Regions from separate parts of the Paenibacillus sp. EKM10P genome, predicted to be linked through region 1. Evidence: riboswitches for the same ligand, from Rfam matches in the RefSeq annotation. Region 1 holds a riboswitch; each other region holds the start of a gene.
The links. Region 1 has a riboswitch for cyclic di-AMP ahead of HFE01_RS19335 (TrkH family potassium uptake protein). Riboswitches for the same ligand answer to the same signal wherever they lie in the genome.
Positions count from the first base shown of each region.

Region 2: another riboswitch for cyclic di-AMP. It lies ahead of HFE01_RS02050 (hypothetical protein); the one in region 1 lies ahead of HFE01_RS19335 (TrkH family potassium uptake protein).
Region 3: another riboswitch for cyclic di-AMP. It lies ahead of HFE01_RS05820 (3D domain-containing protein); the one in region 1 lies ahead of HFE01_RS19335 (TrkH family potassium uptake protein).
Region 4: another riboswitch for cyclic di-AMP. It lies ahead of HFE01_RS23870 (3D domain-containing protein); the one in region 1 lies ahead of HFE01_RS19335 (TrkH family potassium uptake protein).

Region 1 is NZ_JAALET010000009.1:126,144-132,349, forward strand. It holds gene uvrC (excinuclease ABC subunit UvrC) at 1-117, shown strand, start outside; gene HFE01_RS19325 (CPBP family intramembrane glutamic endopeptidase) at 86-1,816, opposite strand; cyclic di-AMP (ydaO/yuaA leader) riboswitch at 2,078-2,230, shown strand; gene HFE01_RS19335 (TrkH family potassium uptake protein) at 2,630-3,970, shown strand; gene HFE01_RS19340 (potassium channel family protein) at 3,989-4,666, shown strand; gene HFE01_RS19345 (LysR family transcriptional regulator) at 4,672-5,577, opposite strand; gene HFE01_RS19350 (succinate dehydrogenase cytochrome b558 subunit) at 5,804-6,206, shown strand, end outside.
Region 2 is NZ_JAALET010000001.1:459,974-466,179, forward strand. It holds gene HFE01_RS02035 (urease accessory protein UreF) at 1-183, opposite strand, end outside; tRNA gene HFE01_RS02040 (tRNA-Leu) at 447-529, shown strand; gene HFE01_RS02045 (glutathione peroxidase) at 679-1,164, opposite strand; cyclic di-AMP (ydaO/yuaA leader) riboswitch at 1,628-1,799, shown strand; gene HFE01_RS02050 (hypothetical protein) at 1,913-2,308, shown strand; gene kdpF (K(+)-transporting ATPase subunit F) at 2,492-2,569, shown strand; gene kdpA (potassium-transporting ATPase subunit KdpA) at 2,715-4,391, shown strand; gene kdpB (potassium-transporting ATPase subunit KdpB) at 4,444-6,206, shown strand, end outside.
Region 3 is NZ_JAALET010000002.1:182,345-188,550, reverse strand. It holds gene HFE01_RS05830 (ABC transporter substrate-binding protein/permease) at 1-761, shown strand, start outside; gene HFE01_RS05825 (amino acid ABC transporter ATP-binding protein) at 748-1,470, shown strand; cyclic di-AMP (ydaO/yuaA leader) riboswitch at 1,710-1,883, shown strand; gene HFE01_RS05820 (3D domain-containing protein) at 1,890-2,558, shown strand; gene HFE01_RS05815 (polysaccharide deacetylase family protein) at 2,758-3,564, opposite strand; gene HFE01_RS05810 (NADH:flavin oxidoreductase/NADH oxidase) at 3,868-4,890, shown strand; gene HFE01_RS05805 (PspA/IM30 family protein) at 4,977-5,645, shown strand; gene HFE01_RS05800 (DUF350 domain-containing protein) at 5,775-6,182, shown strand.
Region 4 is NZ_JAALET010000016.1:78,209-84,414, forward strand. It holds gene veg (biofilm formation stimulator Veg) at 123-404, opposite strand; gene yabG (sporulation peptidase YabG) at 604-1,500, opposite strand; gene rsmA (16S rRNA (adenine(1518)-N(6)/adenine(1519)-N(6))-dimethyltransferase RsmA) at 1,556-2,440, opposite strand; gene rnmV (ribonuclease M5) at 2,448-2,993, opposite strand; gene HFE01_RS23870 (3D domain-containing protein) at 3,139-4,287, opposite strand; cyclic di-AMP (ydaO/yuaA leader) riboswitch at 4,559-4,839, opposite strand; gene HFE01_RS23880 (TatD family hydrolase) at 5,040-5,810, opposite strand; gene HFE01_RS23885 (HD domain-containing protein) at 5,853-6,206, opposite strand, start outside.

The DNA of each region.
Region 1 (6,206 bases):
CATTTTGGATCGCTCAAAAAAATAAGAGAGGCCAGCGTCGAAGACTTCCGGCCTCTCTCTATTGGGGATAAACTTGCTCGTCAGATTATAGCTGCCCTTCGGGAGGAGGAGTCGTAGAATACGGCTCCTCTTTTTTCACGGGTTCAAACATGATTCGATTAGGTTTTTTAGGACTAAACCAGTAAATGATGTAGCCTACAATAGCCGGAAGTAAGATCCAGAATAGACCTGCGCTCACATTCACGGTGTCTCCCAAACTGATCACACTAAGCCCCATTAATATGCTGTCAAAAATAACGTGGCTGAACATGGCAGCGATAAAGCCGTAACGCAGGAACACGAAGCTAAACAGCAAACCAAGAAAAGTCAGCTCAATAGGTCTTGAAATCACTGGATAGATTGGATAAAGCGTATGTCCCAGTGCCCAAATAAGCGTAGTAATCAGACAAGCAACAAACGTATTTTTGACTATTTTTTTTACCATCGGAATACCAAATAGACGGTAAACAGTCTCTTCTCCAATACCTGCCATCCAGGCCATAATCGGTAGTAGCCATGGATAAGCCATATTGTAAGGGGATTGCGTGGCGTCTGTAGTGGAGAATGTATTAAATGTACGCTCCAATACAAAGAACAAAATGGATTGTACGCCGAGTAAAATGAAGGCCCACAAGTAACCGACATACATACTGCGAAGCACATACAGCCCGTAGCCCGGCTCTTTGGCCCGTGGCCATGCATTTAGTCCAACCTGACGCATAAGCCCGTCACCACCAACCAAGGAGAAGTAGAGAGCTACAGCCATGAAGAAGGTAACACCGACCTGGAATACCATAAGAAATATAAGCATGCCCTTACTGCCTGCTTCAGCTTGTAATAAAGGCAGCATGTTCATGGTCCCAGCTATACTAGCAATAAAATAAACAATGGACAGAACAATACCGCGTACAAATGAAGTATGTCGTCGGGTGAGTGACGCATACACAATGGCAAGTACGCCCAGGACAAAGCTAAATAGGGCATAACCCGCATAAGTCATCCAATTCGCCCAGTATGTTTGATTTTTAACATAGTCGGTATAGGATGAAGGGGCAGCAAAGCTTTGGGTAAACGAGCGAACATCCCCATCTTCAAAGGTAAAAGCCAGCGTAAGGACCGAGGCGCCGATTTTCTTTTCGTCCACAGTATATTTTAATCCACCTTCCCCCTCAGTGGTCGCAAGCTTCAATTCCGATGGCTTAAAGCCAAAGCGTTTGATCCATTTTGCTGCAGCCTGCTCCTTGGCTTCAAGCGTCATGTCGCCCTCAGCTATACGTACAAGCTTGCTTCGTGCTTGTTCATCTGTAGAAACATCAGCCTGTGTGTAATTGGTGCTGGAGGTGATCCGCTTAAAGCTAACGACCTTCCCAGTGGATAAATCCACATGAATTTGCAGCTTGCCCTTCGCTGAGGAGTCAGGCAAATCAACCCGAAAGGTTTCATAAGGATAATTTTTTTTCCATGTACGATCGTACGCTTGAAGCAGTTTTTCTCTGGATAAATAACCGTACAAATCTGTTTCAGCCTGATAGGTCACGACAGGCTTCTCTGGCTGTGATTCCGTATAGCCCAGCTCAGAACGGGCGAAGTCCAATGCGTGTACGATCGCTTCTTGTTTGCTGATGACCTTTGCATTCATCAATGATTCCGGACTTGGATTGCTAAGCGAGGGAATAAGCAATTGAAAGATAAAAAAGCAAATCAGGCCAACCCCGCCCAGCAAGCCTAATTTTTTGAAGTTGGCCGTGAGCACGACCGGTTTCCCGATAGGATTCATGAGTTTCCTCCTTAATCTGTAAATAAGAACATCCATTAAAGATATCATACTGCACAGGTTCCCGCCAACAGACCAGCGATATTCATGAAAACAGAGTGAAAGCACTTTAAAGTTTTAATAAAATTAGATAAGCTGTGATTAAGCGATGCCCAATCGCAAATTAAAGCCAATTTCACGTTTTTTCGGCGAAATCGGTTTTGTGATCTGGATAGAGAAGGATTATAATCTTGAGGCAATGCCTATGAAATATATGGGTAATGACATACATTTAAGCCGAATTTCTGTGAGAAAACGGGGGAACCATGTTACTGGGGTGAATTTTACAGCCGATCCTGATGGACCGGAAGTGTAAATAGGGCATACTGTGCTGCCCGAATCCGTCAGCTAACCTCGTAGGCTGTGGGCAGGAACCAAGTCAGGCACTCGGTTTTCCGGTGTCTTTTTTTGTGTGTATAAGTGTGAATAAAAGTTTGCTGAGTTAAGGACGCTGCGCGTTCCATTTGATCTTCCAATCGCTGTTGCCACTGAATTTTTTTGATTTTCTAGACCTTGATAAGGGTAAAATTCAGAGTCAAAGGCGAGCGCTATCGCTTCTCCAGATTCAAATGGACCGCTTCGCTGCTGCCCGCCTTAAAGTCATCAAACGTTCCATGAGGTAGTTACGTATAAAGTGTAGTGAGTATTGAAAGGCAAAAGTATCCCGCTTTGCGGATACTTTTCTGATTTATAAAAGAAACTGAAAAGAATTGGTGATTTTATGAGCTGAGCGATCTCCATGCTCATAGTTCACCAAGGAGGAGAAGTGATGAATAAATGAATCCCAATGCAAGCTGGCTTCGGCTTTCTCCACCGCAAATATTCGTTGCAGGCTTTGCCATTATCATTCTAATAGGTAGTTTATTGTTAATGCTGCCCATTTCTAATACAACAGGAAAACCACTTGCGTTTATAGACGCTTTGTTTACTGCCGCTTCCGCGACCTGTGTAACCGGGCTTGTCGTTAAGGATACAGGGCTCTTTTTTACAACCTTTGGTCAAATCGTTATCGTTGCGCTGATCCAGATCGGTGGTCTTGGCTTTATGACCATGGCTACCTTGATCGCGCTGGTGTTCAAACGTCGGATTTCCTTGCGGGAGCGCCTTATTTTGCAAGAAGCGATGAATCAGACCTCGGTCGAAGGGATTGTCGGATTGATCCGTAAGGTGCTATGGTACTCGCTGATGATTGAGGGCGTATGTGCAATCATTTTTTCGATTCGCTGGTCGTTTGATATGCCTGTAGGCAGGGCGATTTATTTTGGAATATGGCATGCTATTTCCATGTTTAATAATGCTGGTTTTGATTTGTTCGGTGAATTTCGCAGCCTGACAGGTTATGTATATGATCCGATTGTTAATTTTACAGCCATGTTTCTCATTATTTCGGGTGGTATTGGTTTTGTAGTGATGTCTGACCTGGCAGATTATCGCAAGCGTAAGAGACTATCCTTGCATACCAAGGTGGTACTCAGCATGACAGCTGCTCTGATTGTCGTCGGGACGCTTGTCATTTTTGTATTTGAGTTTACGAATCCGAAGACGCTTGGCTCGCTTGATTGGGGTGGTAAACTGCTGGGTTCTTTATTCCAGTCCGTTACCCCTCGCACCGCAGGTGCCAACACGCTGGACATTGCAGGCTTGCGGCAGGCTACGCAGTTTTTTATCATCATACTCATGTTTATTGGGGCTTCGCCTGGCTCCACTGGAGGCGGGATTAAGACCACTACATTTGCTCTGCTCATTGGAGCGGTGTTTTCGATGCTGCGGGGACGGGAAGACATTGTGCTGTTCCGGTACCGACTTGCGCAGGCACGCATTTATAAGGCTTTGACTATTACCTTGCTGGGGTTGCTGTTCGTGATTGGGGTGACGATGATTCTGTCCGCAACCGAAGATCATCATTTTCTGATGATCTTGTTCGAGACGGTGTCTGCCTTTGGTACGGTAGGACTGTCCATGGGGCTTACACCTGATTTGACAGTTGTAGGCAAGCTGGTGATTACTCTGACGATGTTTGCAGGCAGGCTGGGTCCACTCACGCTAGCTTATGCACTGGGACCGAAAAAGGGTAAGGAATTGTATCGTCATCCAGAAGGTAAAATAATTATAGGGTAAGGGAGTTTTCGAGTAGATATGAAAACGCAGCAGTTTGTAGTCATTGGCTTGGGACGGTTTGGCTCAAGCCTGGCTTTGCAATTGGTGGATATGGGGTGCGAGGTGCTGGGCATTGATCGGAATGAGGATGTTGTGGACAGTATGAGTGAGATTCTGACACATACTGTCGTGGCAGACGCTACAGATGAGGATGCGTTGCGGTCACTCGGCATACGTAATTTCGATTGCGGCATTGTTGCGATTGGTGATGATATTCAGGTAAGCATCCTGACCGCCATTTTGCTGAAGGAGCTGGGTGTGAGAAAAGTCGTAGCCAAAGCCATATCTGTGCTGCATGGGCGTGCGTTAGAGAAGCTTGGGGTGGACCGAGTCATTTATCCGGAACGGGATATGGGTATTCGAGTAGCGCATCAGCTGGTCACGCCTAATCTGCTCGATTATTTGGAGCTGTCCAAGGAATACAGCATTGTAGAACTTAATGTGCCTGCATGTCTGAATGGCAAAACGTTGGCAGAATTAAATGCGCGCACCCGCTTTGGTTGCAGCATCGTGGCGCTTCATACGGCGAATGGTATCTTGATCGCACCGACAGCTATGGATCGGCTGAAAGCAGACGATATTATGGTCATTATCGGCTCCAATGATAATATCGGCCGCTTTGAGGATGAGGTCGTTAATGTCAATGAAGAGGGTTAAATCCTCTATACCATACGGTAGCCTGCAAACGATGCGCGTGTCTCGCTAATCCAGCGTCGTGCTGTTGGGCCGAGATCGGCCGTTTCTGAGTAGATGAGGGAGGTCGTTCGGCGTGTCTCCTTCAAATCAGGCAAGTACAATGCAGTAAGTCCATTATCTCGCAGCAGTTCGCTGCGCAAATAGGATTTGGGCAGCAAAGCGGATGCCTTGCAGGTGGGAAGCAGGCGTACAATCGCCTCGAAGGAGTCGATTTCCATGCGGATATCCGGCATAATGCCGCTACGCTGGAACAAGTCATCCGTCAGACTGCGGTACCAGGTTCCTTTGGAGAAAATAATCATCGGCAATCCTTGCAAGTCCTTCATTGAAGCCGTTCCTGTCTTGACAGTTAATTCATGTCCGATGGGGACGACTAGCTCCAAATGATCGTCAAATAACGGAATGCAACGCAGTCCAGCTTCATGAATGGCAGACCCGACAACGCCGGCGTCTGCTTTTTTGTCGCGTACAAAGGCAACGATTTCATGCGTCTTGCCGGTGAGCAGCTTTAGCTCAGTCTGAGGATGCTTGCTCATGAAAGCTTCGACGAGGGTAGGCAACGTCGTTTGGAGTGTCGTAAGACTTGCGCCCAGAGTAAGCATGCTCTGGGCTTCATTTTTGTGCTGAGACAGCTTTTGTAAGAAGCGAAGCTGACGTTGCCGTTGCTCCAGCGCGAAAGTATATACAAATCGGCCCGTCGATGTAATTTCGAGCCGTTTGCCCCGACGATCAAAGAGATGGACACCCAGCTCTTCCTCCAGCTTGGCAATTTTGCGAGACAGGGCGGGTTGGGACAAATTCAGCAGTTTGGAGGCTTTATTCAGGCTGGACTGCTCGACAATGACGGCAAAAGCGTTCAAATCCTCAAACAAATCTTCCACTTCCTCTCTATATGCAAAAAAGACATAATAATTAATACGTATATTGCAATTCCATTATAAGCCGAAAAGGAGTAACATGAAAGCGACACAAGATGTTCACACTTTTGTTTTTCCTTATAAGGGACACCTTGTTGAACATTCCCTGTCGGGAACTGTCATTTTATATGTTATATTACTATTGAAAACGCAATTATTGGGAGAAGGGAGCATGACCTAGATGAGAGGATTTTATTCCAGAAAGCTGCATTCGCTTCTTGGCGTCATTCCATTGGCTCTATTTTTTGTTGAGCATTTGGTGACGAACTTCACAGCGGTGGAGGGCGGCAAGGAAGGTTTTAATCGCAGCGTGGCCTTCCTGAATGGTTTGCCGCTGGTTATTGTATTAGAAACGTTATTCATCTACTTGCCATTACTGTTCCACGGAATCTATGGCTTGTATATCGCTTATCAGGCTGACCCGAACGTCAAAAGGTTTGGCTATTCGCGTAACTGGCGCTTTTTGTTCCAGCGTATTTCTGGCGTCATTACGTTTGTATTTATTATCTGGCACGTATACGACACACGCTTTCAGGTGGCCCTGGGTAATGTAACTCATGAGGAGCTAGGCGGCGTAATGCATG
Region 2 (6,206 bases), on a different contig from region 1:
CAGACTTTTAATGGCCATGCCGTCAAGGGTTGTGATTTGAGGATACCAATCGTCTCGCATGTAATGTTTCAGATCCTGTAGACTGTTCAGGTGTCCAGCGCGGAAACGCTCCTCCAATCCGTAGAAACGGGTGAAACCACCAATAGGTAGGGAAGGGTCCAACAATAATGCGTAGTTTAGCAACCGGTTACCTTTATGCAGGACGGTTCGCCTCCTTGAAGTGAATATTTGTGTGATGTTATTTGACTCAAATCTTATTTTTATAATAATAATTCAAATATTTATGTAATATATATTTACACTTCGAACTCAGTTATGTCAAATTAAATAATTTTATTGCTTATATATGTTATATAAAGTTACATTGAAAATAATTATAATATTCTTGTTTACAAATTGTTGCTGAGAGAGTATAATAAATCTGTTGCCTCAATACATTATGACATGCGGTCGTGGTGGAATGGCAGACACGCTATCTTGAGGGGGTAGTGGGCGTACGCCCGTGGAGGTTCGAGTCCTCTCGACCGCATTATATGCAATACCCAGTTGAAAAAGCATCCTGACACGTTTTACGTGAAGGGATGCTTTTTTTGTTAAATACTTTTCGTCATATCCTCCCGTCACAGAAGCGGTCGTATGGACAACGGACCGCTCGTTAACTGTAATGCATAAAGATTGTCAGTTTTTCTGCAAAAGCTTCTTAATATCTCCTACAAGCTTGTCTGGAGTGGTTTGCGGCGCATAACGCTTAAATACGTTACCTTCTCGTGTAATTAAGAATTTAGTAAAATTCCATTTGATCGCTTTGGAGCCTAATACGCCTGGAGCAGTGTGGGTCAGGTAGCGAAATAGAGGATGTGCCTGATCACCGTTAACATCTGTCTTGGCGAACATGGGAAAAGTCACTCCGTAATTGAGTTGGCAAAACTCGGAGATCTCCTCGCTGGAACCCGGCTCTTGTTTGGCGAACTGGTTGCTGGGAAATCCCAAAATTTCGAGCCCCTGTTCATGATACTGGTCATATAGCTCTTGTAGCGCCTTGTACTGGGGGGTTAACCCACATTTGCTGGCAGTATTCACGATAAGAAGAACTTTCCCTTCGTATGTGGATAACGGAATTTGTGCCCCTTGTAGGGTCTGTGCATCATATTTATATACGCTCATGATATCCCTCCTAATTCAATATTCTACAATTAAATTGTGAACAATTCAACAAGGGGTTGCAAGTCCAGAAGAGTCTACAGACATTGTGCATTGTAAAATCGTCTTTTGTTCAAAACGGTAAATCGCACTTCAAATGGAGCAAATTGAGGTGTTTCTTCTCATAAAAAAGGCTTCATTCGATAATTATCTAGTACATATAGCGCATTTTCTTTCTTTTTTATAAATAAAGGGCAACCGTACCATACCCTACGCCAATATTGACATGCCTTTCATTTTCAAAAAGAGGCGAAATACAGAGTTTTAGAGAGATACGAGAAGCATAGGTTGGTTGTAAGCGTTATCCTTAATCTTCTATGCTCTAAAGGGTGATTTATAGCCTTGCCGTTGAGCTTTACAGTCTTCCTTGCACGGGTGTATGATTCAAGACGTAATTTCAAATTAACAACAATGAAGCAACAACGAATTGTCTAAAGCGCTGAATTTTGCAGTTGCAAAAGCGGGGGAACCAACGAGTATATACGGCTTTGCAAGCCGTGTGTCTCATGGGGTGAATTTTCCGGCCAAGTGCCGTAAATAGGGCGACTCTCACGTCCGAATCCGACAGCTAACCTCGTAAGCGTACAGGGAGAGGCAACAAACCGCCGTGTGCAGCCATGGTTTATTTTATCATGGAATGTATGAAGCCGGAGGAAGCCTTTTTCCTTCGGCTTCTTTTTGTTGTCTTTTTATACCGGGAGAGGAGCTACTGATGGAAGGTCGGTTAATTATTGTCACTGCACCGAATGAAGCGGGCAGAAGTTTTGTGAAATTGCTTATGTTCAAAAAATTGGCGTTTGCAGTTCTCACAAATAGCACCCAGGAGGAACGACAGCTCAAAAAAATGGGTGTGGAGCACATTGTGCGCATCAATACGATGCAAGCGGGAAAATGGAATTTTCCTAAAAAAGAAATTGGTAGTGTGTATTTGTTCGAAAACAGCTTGAATCTAACTTGCCGTTTCCTGCAAATATGTCGGCCACTAACATCAGAATTGATCTATGTTATTACGCACGGCTGTAATCCACAAGGAATTTATCGGGGATTGGGAGCGGACCATGTGATCTACACATTGAACGGAGAGGTGGGTTTCCTGCTGAACGGATAAGCACTTATAACATAGCTGGTTTATGATTTTATGATGGAATCAAAAGGGCAATCTGAAAAGCGATACGGAGGGTATGAACATGATGGATTTATACATGCTGCTCGTAATGGCTGTGAGTTATGGAGTGATACTGCTGTTTGTACGCTGGTGTGATGCGCAGACCTCAAAAGGAGGGCGAAGAGGATGATCGTTGTGCTAGGACTTACGGCTATTGTGTTCGTGTATTTAATCTACGCACTCCTGAATCCTGAAAAATTCTAGTCAACTATAGGATCGAGCAGGCGGGAACAGCAGATCAAGAATGCAGCATCAGAGATGCAGATTTTCGCAAACGTGTGCACTCAATGGATGGTCTGAATCAGGTCTGTTGTTCCAAATGCAGGAGCATTTTAAGGAGGAATAGAGGATGGAGCTACTGCAAATTGGGATTGTGATCATCATATTGTTGCTCTTGGTAAAGCCGATGGGCACCTATATGTATCACGTATTCTCGAATGAACCGAATCGGACGGATCGGATTTTTGGTGGAACGGAAAAGCTGATTTATAAGGCTGTAGGCTTGAAGAAACAGGACAGCATGCATTGGACGACGTACGCTATGAGTTTCATTGCAACCAATGTGGTGCTTGTGGGGATCAGCTACCTGCTATTGCGCTTGCAGGCTATACTCCCGGGCAATCCGGTTGGGAACAGTAATATGGAAGCATCATTGGCCTTTAATACGGTAATCAGCTTTATGACCAATACGAATCTCCAACATTATAGCGGAGAAAGCGGGCTTACGTATCTGACACAGATGGCGTTCGTCACGATGATGATGTTTACTTCGGCTGCTTCGGGGTTTTCGGTTGCTGCGGCTTTTATGAGGGGATTGACGCGGCGCGGTGAAGGGCTGGGTAATTTTTTTCAAGATTTTATTAAAGCCAACATACGGATTTTCCTGCCGCTTGCCTTTGTACTTACGCTGGTGCTGGTGGGATTAAAAGTACCACAGACGCTACAACCCACGGCGGATATTACGACTTTAAGTGGTACACAGCAGCAGATTGCTATGGGACCCATTGCCTCATTGGAATCCATCAAGCATTTGGGTACGAACGGGGGCGGTTTTGCGGGAGCTAATTCTGCGCATCCTTTTGAAAATCCAAATCCTTGGACGAACGTACTGGAAATTTTGGCAATGTGGGTAATGCCGGCTTCGCTGCCGTATACATTTGGATTGTTTGCCCGTAATCGCAAGCAGGGCTGGATTATTTTCAGCTCGATGATGGTCTTGTTCCTTATTTTTCTAACCATAACGTATGTGTCGGAGAAAACAGGTAATCCGTTAATTCAGGCACTGGGTATGGATGCATCTCAGGGAAGCATGGAAGGGAAAGAGGTTCGTTTCGGCATTGGACAATCGGCATTATTCACTGCGGTCACAACGGCGGCAACGACAGGTTCGGTCAATAATATGCATGATACATTGACCCCGCTAGGTGGTATGGCTGCTTTGGGAGAAATGATGCTAAACGTCATTTTTGGCGGCAAGGGCGTCGGGCTGATGAATATGCTGATGTATGCGATTCTGGGAGTGTTTATATGCGGACTGATGGTCGGAAGAACCCCGGAATTTATGGGTAGGAAAATTGAAGGCAAGGAAATGAAGCTGATTGCGATTGCCATTTTGGTACATCCGTTTCTTATTCTTGCTCCAACTGCGCTTGCATTTATGAGTCATTGGGGATACGATGCGGTCTCTAACCCCGGATATCACGGGTTGACTCAGGTGATCTATGAATATGCATCATCTGCGGCAAATAACGGCTCGGGATTTGAAGGTCTTTCGGATAACAACGTGTTTTGGAACGTTACGACAGGAGCGGTTATGTTCTTTGGACGATATGTATCCATGATTGCATTGCTGGCTGTGGCGGCTTCGTTGAATGCCAAAGCGCCGACCCCGGTGACAATGGGTACACTGCGCACGGACAACAAGCTGTTTGGAGCCATCCTAATCGGAGTGGTCCTGTTGATTGGTGCGTTAACCTTTTTGCCGGTGATCGTACTGGGTCCTGTAGCTGAATTTTTGACCATGTGATGAAGAATGAGCATAGAAGGAAAATGAGAATGGATGAACGGGGTGCTTGATCATGAAGGAACAACGCAAACGCATGCTGGATAGAAGCATCTTGAAGCAGGCGGTCAAGGATAGCTTTATCAAATTAAATCCGATGATCATGATGAAAAATCCTGTCATGTTCGTCGTGGAGATCGGTACATTGGTCGTACTGCTCATGCTACTGCTTCCCGGTTATTTTGGAACCGGCAAGGAAATGGGCTTTAACTTGGCTGTATTTATTATTTTGTTGTTCACGCTGCTTTTTGCTAACTTTGCTGAAGCGCTCGCGGAGGGACGGGGGAAAGCACAAGCTGCTTCCTTGAAAAAATCCAAGCAGGACTCACAAGCTAATAAGCTCGTCGGGAATGAGATTCAGGTGGTCAGCTCAACAACATTGCGTAAAGGTGACGTGGTAATCGTCTCTCAGGGCGAAATGATTCCAAGCGATGGTGAGGTTATTGAAGGCCTGGCCTCAGTGGATGAATCTGCAATTACGGGAGAATCAGCTCCGGTCATTAAGGAATCGGGCGGTGATTTTTGCTCGGTAACCGGCGGGACGCGGGTAGTCAGTGACCGCATTAAGGTGCGGATTACGACTGAGCCGGGTGAAACGTTTATTGATAAAATGATTTCGCTCGTGGAAGGTGCACAGCGGCAAAAAACGCCAAATGAAATTGCGCTGAATACATTGCTGATCAGCTTGACGATTATTTTTCTCATTGTGGTGGTGACACTGGCCCCGATAGCCCGTCATTTTAAGATTGATTTGCCTGTCCCCGTGCTGATTTCGTTGCTGGTCTGTCTGATTCCGACCACGATTGGCGGGCTTTTGTCGGCCATTGGAATTGCTGGTATGGACCGAGTTACCCAGTTTAACGTGCTGGCCATGTCAGGCAAGGCGGTAGAAGCATCCGGGGACATCAATACGATGATTCTAGATAAAACGGGTACCATCACCTTCGGTAACCGGATGGCGAGTGAATTCGTGGTTGTAGATGGTATAGAAAAGGCAGAGCTAGCGAAATGGGCGGCGATGAGTTCACTAAAGGATGAGACGCCTGAGGGACGCTCGGTACTGGAATTGATGCGTAAGCAGGAATACACGCTGGATGAATCCTTGGCAGCAGGTGGAACCTTTATCGAGTTCAAGGCAGAAACCCGGATGAGTGGTCTGGATCTCGCTGATGGACGAAGAGTACGCAAAGGCGCCGTGGACTCTGTCCGGCAGTGGATTGTATCGCAAAAAGGCATTGTTCCGACCGATTTGGAGGAAAAAGCGAATCAGGTAGCCGCAGAAGGAGGTACACCGCTAGCAGTGGCGCTGGATGATCGGATATACGGCATTATTTATTTGAAGGATACGGTGAAGCCGGGCATGAAGGAGCGTTTTGATCAGCTCCGGGAAATGGGCATCCGCACGATTATGTGTACAGGTGATAATCCGCTGACCGCTGCTACCATTGCACGTGAAGCAGGGGTGGACGATTTTGTAGCTGAAAGCAAGCCGGAAGATAAAATTGCGGTTATCCGCCGGGAGCAGGAGCAGGGTAAGCTGGTGGCTATGACCGGGGACGGTACCAATGATGCGCCAGCGCTGGCGCAGGCAGATGTCGGTCTTGCCATGAATAGCGGCACAGTCGCGGCCAAGGAAGCTGCTAATATGGTGGACCTGGATTCTGATCCGTCCAAAATTATTGAGGTGGTCGCTATCGGCAAGCAGCTGCTTATGACACGTGGGGCATTGACAACGTTCAGTATTGCGAACGATGTGGCTAAATATTTTGCCATTATCCC
Region 3 (6,206 bases), on a different contig from region 1:
CAGTAAATAAAACGTTGGCTCGCCTGAAAGCGGACGGATCGATTGAGAAATTTTCTACAGAAGCGAGTGCACTGTCTGCTGACAGACAGGTTTCTTCGAATAGCATTGTAGATATATTTTTGAAATATCGCAGTTTCTACGCTACGGGTATCGGCTACACTCTATTGCTGTCTGCGCTCGGAGTACTGTTCGGATTCATTATTGGGCTGATCATATCCTTGCTGCGGATGAGTGGTATTCGTATTATCGAGTGGCTAGGTACCGCATATGTAGAGATACTGCGCGGCACACCTATGCTGGTGCAGCTTATGATTATTCATTATGGAGTTGCTTTGACGTTAGGTGTTAATTTTACGCCACTCCAGTCCGGTATAATTACGTTGTCTCTGAATAGTTCGGCATATTTGGCTGAAATTTTCCGTGCTGGTATTCAGGCCGTAGACCGTGGACAGATGGAAGCTGCCCGCTCGCTCGGGATGGGACGAGGCAAAGCGATGCGTCACGTTATTTTACCGCAAGCATTTAAATCTATATTGCCTGCTATTGGTAATGAGTTCATTACGATCATTAAAGAATCATCTATTATTTCGACCATTGGGATGGTGGATATTATGTACCAAGCTCAGGTCATTAAGAATATTACCTATGAAGGATTAAGCCCGTTCGTAATCGCAGCGGCTATTTATTTTGTAATGACATTCAGCTTATCCAAGCTGTTGGGTTTATGGGAAAGGAAGTTGAGAGCCAGTGATCACCGTTAAACAACTGCGTAAATCGTTCGGTAAAAATGAAATTTTAAAAGGCATTGATATAGATATCGCTAAGGGTGAAGTAGTCGTCATCATCGGACCGAGTGGTTCGGGGAAAAGTACGTTTTTGCGTTGTATGAATCTGTTGGAACAGCCAACAGAAGGGGAAATCTTGTTTGAGGGTGAGCCGATTACGGCCCGTGGTCATAATATTAATGCGACTCGAGAGAAGATGGGGATGGTTTTCCAACATTTTAATCTGTTTCCGCATAAAACAATACTGCAGAACCTGACGCTTGCACCAACGCAGGTGAAGAAGCAATCGGGGAAAGAAGCGGAGAAAATTGCGTTGGAGCTCCTGCGGACCGTGGGGCTTGAGGATAAGAAGAATACCTACCCGAACCAGTTATCTGGCGGTCAAAAGCAACGTATAGCGATAGCACGTGCTCTGGCTATGCAGCCGCACGTAATGCTGTTTGATGAGCCTACTTCAGCTCTGGACCCTGAAATGGTTGGAGAGGTTCTAGATGTAATGAAGAAGCTCGCTGAAGGCGGCATGACGATGGTGATCGTGACGCACGAAATGGGCTTTGCCCGTGAAGTAGGGGATCGGATCATCTTTATGGACAACGGCCAAATTATAGAGCAAGGCACGCCTGAGCAAGTTTTTGGTACTCCAAGCCATGATCGTACTCGTGACTTTCTTGCTAAAGTACTGTAAGAAAATGCTTTTATAAAATATTGACATAGCCCTTCTCGTGACGATGGTTCACGGAGGGCTTTTCTTTTTTTGTCACCATATCTCCATATTTTCGTAACAAAAAACGGATTCTTAATGACAAAATTGTAATGAGTGTAGTATGATGTTCAAGGTTCCCAACATTTTCATGCAGATAAGGTTACAAAATTGTGATATTATGCAGTAAGCCAAAACTTACCGAGGCAGCACTTATGATAATAAATACTCAGGTGCTGGACTCAAACTATGGGAAGTGCGGGGGACGTAACAACGGCCATTGTTCCAATACATCATAAAAAGTATGGAATATGACCTAGGGGTGAATTGCGCAAGCATAGGGCTTCTCCTGAGCCCGAATCCGACAGCTAACCTCGCAGGCACAACAGAGGAGGTACATATCTTTGAAACACTTAAAACATATTGGAAAAACCATGAAATTTGCGGTGCTTGCCGCAGCGATTGCAGGATTGGCACAGACAGCTGGAGTAGCAAATGCTGCTTCGCTTCATACTGCCAAAGAAGGCGATACTTTCTTTTTGCTTGCTCAACGTTATGGGGTATCGGTAGATGACTTGACGAAGGCTAACCCGGATATTGCGTCCAACAACATATATGCCGGTCTACAAATTAAAGTGCCAGACGAAAAAAGTGTGAAGGCGGCTTCGGATTCGAAACCACAGCTACTTACGGAGAAAGCACCAGCGAATGAGAGGCCAACAATTGAAGCATGGGGCAAAACATTCAATTACAGTAAAGTTGTTGATGTTAAAGCAACAGCATATTCAGCCGCAGCTGATGAAAATGGCAAATGGGGTGCAGTCGATTACTACGGTAATCCGCTTAAACTGGGTACAATTGCAGTAGACCCGAAAGTCATTCCTATGGGAACAAAGGTGCTAGTTACAGGCTATTCCCATCCCGGCTTGCCAGACCATTCTTTTGTAGCCGTTGCCCGTGATCAGGGCAGCGCTATTACCGGAAAGCGGATTGATATCTTTATCCCTGGCAACAAATCATTCGTGAACGACTTCGGCTTCCAAAATGTGAAACTGTACGTTATTGATAAATAGCATTGTGCATATATTTGATTTCATTAAACATAATATATATTATGTAAACTTAATATTATAGCACACAACATATAACTGGGACGACTTCTTATCAGTACGGTCGTTTATCGCTAAAAAAGGCTGTCTTACAAGCAGAAGCATTCTGCTCGTCAAGGCAGCCTTTTTACGTTGTTGGTATATACGAGGCTTAGACATACTGTTATTTTCGTTCCGATGTGTGAAGTAGCCGGGGGACTGTGACAAACTTGTAGCCCTTAGCTTTTAAAGAGTGGATTAGACCCGGCAAAGCTTGGACAGTACCTTGCAAGTTGGAACTTTGACCTCCACCTGCATGCATTAAAATAATGGAGCCAGGTCTGGTAGCCGGGATCACGTTACGCTGAATCTGTGTTTTGCTCAATCCCTTCCAGTCTAGAGAGTCCACATTCCAATTGACGATCATGTACCCATGACGACGCGCCCACTGAATTTGAGGCTCCGTGATTTCACCATAGGGTGGTCGTATCAATCTGGGCCGAAAACCTGCGCTGGCTTCTAAAATGCGTTCTGTTTTTGTAATCTGGTGGCGAAAGCGTTCTGGTGTGGCCTTCCTGAAATCCGGATGAGTATAGGAATGGTTTCCTATAGCATGACCCTCGCGGATGATGCGGCGTATGATCCCCGGATGCTTTTCCGCACGATGGCCGACGATAAAAAACGTAGCTTTGATACCGTTTGCGTGTAATACGTCCAAAACCTGCGGCGTATACCTTGAATCGGGCACATCATCAAAGGTTAAGGCAATTTGGCGGGTGTGCGGGCCGCACATTTTAAAAATGTCCGCATGCTTTTTTCGTAGCATCGCTAATGTTGGAGTAGCTCGATCTTTACTTTGATATACCGAAGTAGCGACAGTAGCTTCCTTGGGATGGGGCGTTCCGATGTTGGGAGGCGTGTCAGCGTGAACGGGAAAACTTGAAAATGCTAGTAACAGTGCTAAACATGGCAACACTCCCCTGTACCGCATTTGTATTCCCCCTTTCCGTGCAGTGGTACCTAGTGGTGCTCTCAGCTATTATGTACCTGTCCTATTAAAATTATGCTGGTGATTGAGTGAAGTCCTACACGACTGAAGAGAAGCACATCATGAAGCGGATATCCGTGAAGATGACGAAGTAAACGCGCATATTCTCCTAAACATGAATGAAAACTGGAGCATTTTCGTAAGTTTTAGCCTTACAAAGGATTCGGTATACCGTGACAGCTGGTGTATAATGGGGATGCTATTCATAATGCTACAGACTTGGAATTGAGGGAAGGATGGATAAAAGTGACCGACTTGTTTACTCCTTATCAATTAAAGGGGCTTTCTTTAAGAAATCGGATTGTCATGCCCCCAATGTGCCAATACAGCGTGGAGGCCAAGGACGGCAAACCGACGGATTGGCATTATGTCCATTATGTGAGTCGCGCGGTAGGAGGGACTGGACTCATAATTGTGGAAATGACAGCGGTTCATCCGAATGGGCGCATTACGGATCGTGATTTGGGCATTTGGAGTGATGAACATATTCCTGCATATCGTAAAATGGTAGAGGAAGTCCACAAGTATGGTGCCAAAATTGCCATTCAATTAGGCCATGCCGGACGCAAGGCTGAAGATGCTGAGCCACCTGTAGGCCCGTCTTCGATCCCCTTTAGTGAACGATTTAAAGAGCCGCACGCTTTGACGCGAGCAGAAGTCAAGGAACTGGTTCAAGCCTACAAAGAGGGGGCGCGCCGGGCGGTAGAAGCTGGTTTTGACACGGTAGAGATTCATGGCGCTCACGGCTATCTAATCCATCAATTTCATTCTCCTTTAACCAATACTCGAGAAGATGAGTATGGGCAGGATTTATCACTGTTTGGTGTTGAGGTGATACGTGCTGTTAAAGAGGTACTTCCTGCTGATATGCCTGTGCTAATGCGGATATCTGCCAAAGAATATGTCCAAGACGGATATGATGTTGAATACATAGCAGCCATAGGGGAACGATATCGTGATGCGGGTGTAGACATTTTCCATATTTCTTCTGGTGGTGAGGGTCCGATTGGTTCCAGCGGAGGTCCGTCTGCGCGTGCTGGTTATCAGGTGGATTTGGCTCATACCATCCGTGAGAAACTGAATGTGCCTGTCATTGCTGTCGGCTTATTGGATGATTATGAGGATGCCCGCCGAGTCGTTCAGCACAATGAAGCTGATCTGGTAGCCATAGGGCGTGCCATGCTGCGTGATCCCTATTGGGCGCTGCATGCATCACGGGCGCTAAAAGTACAGGCAAATATTCCAGAGCCTTATCTACGCGGTTTTTAGATATTTTTGAAACCTCTATGCAAAGCTTGCGTAAACATGTGTACAGAGCTTAAAATTTAAGCATTCAATTCTAGGAGGAACTTCACATGTCTATTTTCAAACGATTAAGAGATCTTACGATGTCTAACATTAACGCCATTATCGACAAGGCAGAAGATCCAGTTAAAATGACGGATCAATACATTCGTGATATGCAAGAGGATCTGGAAGACGCAGAGAAAGCGGTAGCCGCTCAAATTGCTATTGAAAAGAGATTTAAACAGCAATACGAAGAACAGGCAGCTTTGGTGAAAAAACGCGAAGAACAGGCTCATACGGCTGCAAAAGCACAAAATGTGGATCTTGCTCGTCGTGCGCTGGAAGAAAAGAAATCTGCCGAACAAAAAATGAACGAGTTCCAAGCTGGTTATGAACAAAACAAAGCTGCAGCTGACAACCTGCGTGGTAAGCTGGATGAAATGCGCAGACAGCTGACTGAAATGAAAAACAAGCGCGAGACACTGGTTGCCCGTTATAATGCAGCTAAAGCGCAAACTGAAATTAACAAAGCGATGAATGGTTTTAGCTCGGATACGGCAACTGCTGGATTAAAGCGTATGGAGGAAAAAATGCTGCAAGCAGAAGCACGTGCTGAAGCGAGCAACGAAATGGCTTCCAAGGAAAAATCGCTGGATGAAGAGTTCAAAGAGCTGGATAAGAAAAGTGCTGTGGACGACGAACTTGCTGCTTTGCTGAAACAATACGAAAACAAATAAGAACTTTTAAGCATTGCCGCTAGTGTGGTGGCTCAGTAAGCGAAGGAGAAACGTTATCTCCTTCGCTTTTCCCTGCCTGGGGGCGTAAATGAATATATGTAGTCAAGAAGATGTGGAGGATGGTAGCAAATGCATTTTTTAGAAACGATGAAAGCGATGCTGGTATGGACGGGCGCAGGTGCTATTTTGCTGTTCGTATTAATGTATGTCGATTCTTTATTTACAAAGTATAAGGATTTTGCCGAAGTAAAAGCTGGAAATATGGCTGTAACAGTCCGGATGATTATGAAGCTGATTGCACAAGGATACATTTTATCGGGTTCAATTGCTACAGCTAATAATTTGCTCGAAGCGCTTGTGTATTCTGTGATTGCCTTTATCATCTTGCTTGTTTTGGAAGTGATTGTGCGTCTGCTGTTGCGGTACTGGGCACAGTTTGATCTGGACAAAGGTACCCAAGAAGGTAAAATTGGTTTCGGTCTGTTTTCAGGAGCGCTGCACTTGGTGGGTGCCTTGATCATTACAGCATGCTTCTAGGCAAAGTAAGGAGGAAATATGACC
Region 4 (6,206 bases), on a different contig from region 1:
CCTTAGTATGTGCAGAGATATCATGCTTCATCCTGCTCTGCAAATACAAAACGACCCCGCCATTAAAAATGACGAGGTCGCCGTTAAACCTGCAAAGCTGGTATAAATCACGTAAAAAAGAATTAAGGTGTTTCGAAATATTCGACTACACTTGTGTGAGAGTCGGGATCATATACACTGACCTCCACCGACTCGGTAAGAATGTCAGCATAGCTGTAGGAGACACGTTTAAACGTCTGTTGCTCCTGATCCAGCTTGACGATAAAAACAGAAGGGTACGTTTCTTCCAAGACACCAGTTCGTTCGACGGTCTTACGGCGTCCGCCGTTAGCCCGCAGCAAAATCTTTTGCCCTACATGTGCGTCGAGACTGCGTTTGATTTCCAACAGCGTATTTTTAGCCATTGCCTAACGACCACCTCTTTCCTTGTCCATTATAACGAATTTTAGAGGGATTGTCAAATCAAGCTAAATATTATAACAACACGAAAAATAAGTTGTCAATTTAATTTTTTGCGAACAGGAATAATATACATAAAAAATGACAAAAAGCCTCTAAAAAGAGGCTTTTGTTCAGATAAATCCTATTAGGCACATTTGAATCTCAGATCGCTGAAGGCGTTACTTTAAGCGTTGACAAATTTTCAAGCTTCGGCAAACCGATGCGGTAGCTTCCCCTTGTTTCAATTCCACCCACTCCGCGGCTGCCACTGATGGTCTGGTGAAACAAGTCTCCCATATTGACCGTATCACGGATTGAAGTAAATGCGGCCTTGGCAGCCACGTAAACGGGGTCCAGAGCGTGAATCAAGATACGCCCTGGGGAACTGGCAAAGTTGGCTCCCGCACGCAGCAGCGCCTCAAAATGGGACTGGCACGCACCCGCTACAATTGTCAGTGAATCCAGATGACGCTCATATTGTCTCGCTACCTGAATCGCTGCCACAAAATTTTGCGAATTCTTGTAGCTTTTCAAGCTGTACAAATCATAAGGCTGCGGTTGCTTTAGCACACCATCATGTCCAGTGATGACTACAATATCAGGACGAATGCGGGGAAGCAGTCGGTATAACGTATCCGCCATTGCCGATTCGTGAACGTGATGTCCCTCTGCGGGAACACGGAGCTGTTCATATAGACTGAGACATTTCCTTAAATAGCCAGGGTCTCCATCCAGATGAAGAACCTTTCCTGGCATTTCAAAATACGTTGACTCCACCGGATCACTCCACTCTCCAATCAGAGCCGCCTGGCTACGGGCAGCTTGCTGCTGGCGTGCCCGTTGCAAAAGATTAAGAGACTCCCCGGCCTTAATGTGGGCCTGTTGAGTCTTACCGCTAATCTGGTCTGCAGGCACTCTGACCAGATCGTTCACCGGGGAATCGGCCAGTAGCCGAAATTCCGTCCCCTTAATGATCGCTTTATCCCGCTGGATGTCTTCAACGCGAAACGTGACATCACCGCCGTACGATTTCCGAACGACCAAGTCTCCTAAACTCATCACACTGTATCACCCCTCCTATATCGTATGGGTGAATGCACAGTTTGGTTCCAACTTAGGATATACCGGCCTCCAATAGCACGGCGCTCAGACGCGCAAATTCCTCGATACTCAGCGTTTCCCCTCGACGGGAGGGCTCAATATCAGCTTGTTGCAACAGCGGCTCCAGCGTGTCCCTGTTCTCTTTAGTGAAGAAGCGGCTTTTTAGGTTATTTGAAATGGTTTTACGACGTTGGGCAAAAGCGGCATGAACCACTTCAAAAAAGTGCTTTTCGTCCACCACTTCCACCGGAGGGACTTCTCGTACACGCAGCCGAATAACTGCCGAATCAACATTCGGCTGAGGAATAAATACTGTATTCGGCACCGTACAGACTAACTCAGGCTCGCTGTAATATTGCACGGCTATGCTTAAGCTGCCGTAATCCTTCGTACCAGGAGACGCAGCCATGCGCTCAGCCACCTCCTTTTGAATCATAACGACGATATTCTCCAAGGGAAGCTTGTCCTCCAGTAGACGCATCAGAATCGGTGTAGTGACGTAATACGGCAGATTAGCGACGACACTCACTTTGCTCACATCTGCAAAGTCAGCTGCAAACACTTCACGCAAATCCAGCTTTAACACGTCTCCATGGCGAACCTTTACATGCTCGTAAGGGGCCAGCACTTCTTCAAGAATGGGCAACAGCCGCTGGTCAATCTCAACAGCGGTAACTGCCTTAGCGGATTGCGCCAATTTCTCGGTCAAAGCTCCAATGCCCGGACCAATCTCAAGCGCGCCCTTTGTATCATCCAATCCGGCAGCATTTACGATCTTGCTCAGAATATTTTGATCAATCAGAAAGTTTTGTCCCAGACTCTTTTTGAACGAAAAACCGTGCCTTTGAATAATTTCCTTCGTACGCCGTGGTGTTGCTATATCTTGAATCCCTGTCATACGGATATCACAATCCTTCACTTTCGATTTGTGCCAGCGCACTGGCAAATTCCTCACGACTGATCTGAAATACAGAGAGCCGCTTATGTAGCTGCTTTCCGTTACAATAGCCAATACCCAGTACATTCCCCAAGGCCATACGGCGTGCAGCAGCATTGGGGTGGGTAATAAGTCCAGCGTCAATCAGGTCCGCCATTTCAATCAGCGGTTCGGCGCCTTCCACTGTCGTATGTACCCGCGCGAGAGCGTGTCTGATGGCTTCCGGGGAGGCATTCTCCACGCCAATATCCCCTTTGCGTGTCGCCTCTGCCTCAGGTATAAAAGCCTGCTTGCAGCCGGGGACCTTGGAGGCGATAATTTTACGGATACGCTCCCCTGCATGATCGGGATCAGTTAAAATAATGACCCCCCGCCGTTCCTGTGCCAATGCAATTTTCCGCAGCGTCATTTTATTAATGGCTGAACCGCCAGTTTCTATCGTATCTGCTTCGACAGCACGGCGAATGGCTACTGTATCATCCCGGCCTTCCACCACGATCACTTCCTTGATCATCTTCGTTTCCCTCCACTGCTACACAGCAACATATATTATCTTTCCCTGCTTTTGAAAACAAAATAAGAAGAGGATATCCTCTTCTTAGCATGGCATAACTATGTTGTTAATACTATCGCATTGTCCTCAACATACACAACCTGTTTTAGTTGATTTCCGGCTTTACAGGTCCGATAACATATACGGTTTTACCGTGCTTACGACCAAATTGGTTAGCCCGGCTTAAACTCTCATAATACACATCGATTTTGTGGCCTTTAATCGCGCCACCGGTATCCTCCGCACGGCGGAAGCCTACCCCTTCAATATACACCCACCAGCCGATGGGAATTACATTCGGATCGACAGCGATGGTGCGTCCTTCCGTGACACGCGTGCCGGAGGCGGTACGTGTACCGATACCTGGCTCCTGGGCAGAGTACGCCGTCATGGAGACATTTTGTAAAACTTTTTTATAATTAAAATTAATACCTGCTTTACGGACAGCGCTGCCCGAACTAACCTTTGTAGCCTTAACCGCATCTTTAGGGCCGATGGAAGCAGCTAGAAGGACCGGTTTTTTCTTCGTTCCTACCGCAATTACCTTATCTACACGATTTTGTGCGACTTCCTTGTTGACCAGCTGTTTGGACACCAATTTTCCATCATGGTATACCTTTTGAACATGCTGGACTACCACACCCGATTTGCCACTTTGAATGACTCGATTATCGCCTTTATAGAGACTTGGATCTGCCGTTTTGATGACCTGATAAGGCACTTGTTTTTTCTGTTCGACCTGCTGTTTCTTCACACGGACGATTTTTATGTCCATGTTAGCTGAAACAGAGGCATCCAACGCAGGGTAAACTTTATCCGTTGATGATAATTTATAGCCCGAAGTGCGAATGGCACCCTCTACTGTATTTTCTGTTGTGTACAGCTTTTTCGTCTCATTGCCTGAGGATACTTTAACCTGATTGGCACGTTTAATGACTACGCGATCCCCATCCTGTACTGCCCCGTTTAGCGGCATGGAAATTGTATCATGCGGCTGAAGTGAAATAGAATGCTCATTGAGCAAATCTTGGAGCTTGGATTCCCGGGTTTCTACCGCAGATGCCTTACCATCGATGACAAAAAAGACTTGTTTTTTAGATTGCGTGTACATCAGAATTGAAATCATAATCGTTAGTGCGATTAGAAAAATAGCAACCAAAGCAGCCTGGCGCACATTCTCTTGCTTCCAACGTAATACGTAAGACATGCTGGATGAGCGTGACTCATGGGTCTCCTCTTTTCGGAAAATGCCCATTTCCTCCGTCCTCCTTACATAGCCCGCCGTCTGGAGTAAGACATAGTTGATCGTTGACGTGACTATAACAGATTTTCTACAAGACAAGCCCGTACTGCGACTGTCCTGCACCATGTACCCGTCTTCGCGGCATGCTGTCCTCCCCTGTTTAACCACAGTATGATGACAGATTTTCTTTTATTCACAACAAAAAAAGCCAAAGAAAGAGACTAGAGAGCTCTTTCGTGGCTTCCGACATGTGTGAATATGCGGGAAAACTCATGCACGAGATGGCTTCTCTCTTGTTACGCTTACGGGGTTAGCTGTCGGGTTCGGACGTAGAGAGTCGCCCTAGCTTAGGTCAACCGCTCATGGCGGTCGCCTTCACATTCACCCCGAAGACCCAGAAAGAAATCGAAATACGGCTTCTCTACCTGTTCAATCCCATCCAGGAAATGAATTTCGGTCGAGCCGACTACTGAAGAGATAATATCTCTTGCATATACGCCGGACGTACTGTAAGCCATATCGGTTCCCCCGTTCCCTGTAAAAGGGACTCAGCGAGACTGGTTCATGAAATGATTTGTTGATGTTTACACTCAACAACAATTCACTGAAAAGATGATATCCTGTTTCCATGCATGTTGTAAAGCAGGTTTCAAGTACATTTTTCAAAATATTCGGTTAAAAAATTGTAATATTCTTGAGTTTCCTGCAACAAAATCATAATTAGCTCCGTCTATCTCTTTATTTTGATTGATTTCTTCGCTTTTTCACTGAATGTCAAATCGTTCCAAGGCATTTTGGGTCGTAATGGATACCAATTCCTCCACCGTAATTCCCTTAATTTGGGCGGCTGCCTCTGCTACCAATCTCACATGTGCCGACTCATTTCGCTTCCCACGAAACGGATGAGGCGTCAAGTAAGGCGCGTCCGTTTCAATAAGCAGACGGTCCAGGGGTACCTGGGCTAGCACCTCTTTTGGCTGCTTGGCATTTTTGAACGTTATGGGCCCGCCGAAGGAAAGGTGGAAACCCATATCCAGCACCATTTTAGCTGTCTCCCAACTCCCAGAAAAGGAGTGCATGACTCCGCCAATCTCGCCCGCCTTTTCCTCACGTAAAATCCTCACAATATCTTCATGTGCATCCCGGTTATGGATAACAATTGGCATGTTGAGCTCACGTGCCAGGCCAATTTGATTTCGAAGTACCCGCTGCTGCACATCCTTTGGTGATGTATCCCAATAATAATCCAGACCGATCTCTCCGATCGCTACAACCTTTTTATGACTGCATAACGATGCAATCCATTCTAAATCACCCTCCTGCATTGTAATGGCATCCTGCGGATGCCATCCAACGGCTGCATAAATAAAATCATACGTCTCAGCCAGCTTCATGGTGGATGGAATGGTCTCACGATTAAATCCGATATTGATCATCCGTGTTACTCCTGATTCGACAGCACGTGCTATAACTTCTTCACGGTCTTCGTCAAATTGTGGCGCATCTAGGTGAGTATGAGTGTCGAACAAATCCAAGGTTTTCATCTCCTTTTCTTACTTACATTTCAATATATTTGTCTATTGTTTGACAAAATAATTCCTTATTTCGGCAGGAAGCCTTTCTTTTACCCCGTTCAATTTATTCTGGGGAAAATACATGTGATATTTTCCTCGGTGAATGCCACTTATTGAGCGTACAATTTCTGAAACTTCGGATATTTCCCGTACCTCGCCCTGACGTCCAAGCAGTAAAATCTGGTTGTCCGTTGAACCGCCCTGCCGAAACACATCATAAGGAAGATCTGTCGGAAAATCAATTTCAAGATCATATTCAGGATGCAAGCCAGCCTTTTCCAAAGCCTCTCGAATATGGTCAACGGTATCTGTATCCATATTTTCAATCTCTACATATTTATACAATCTACGATCCAT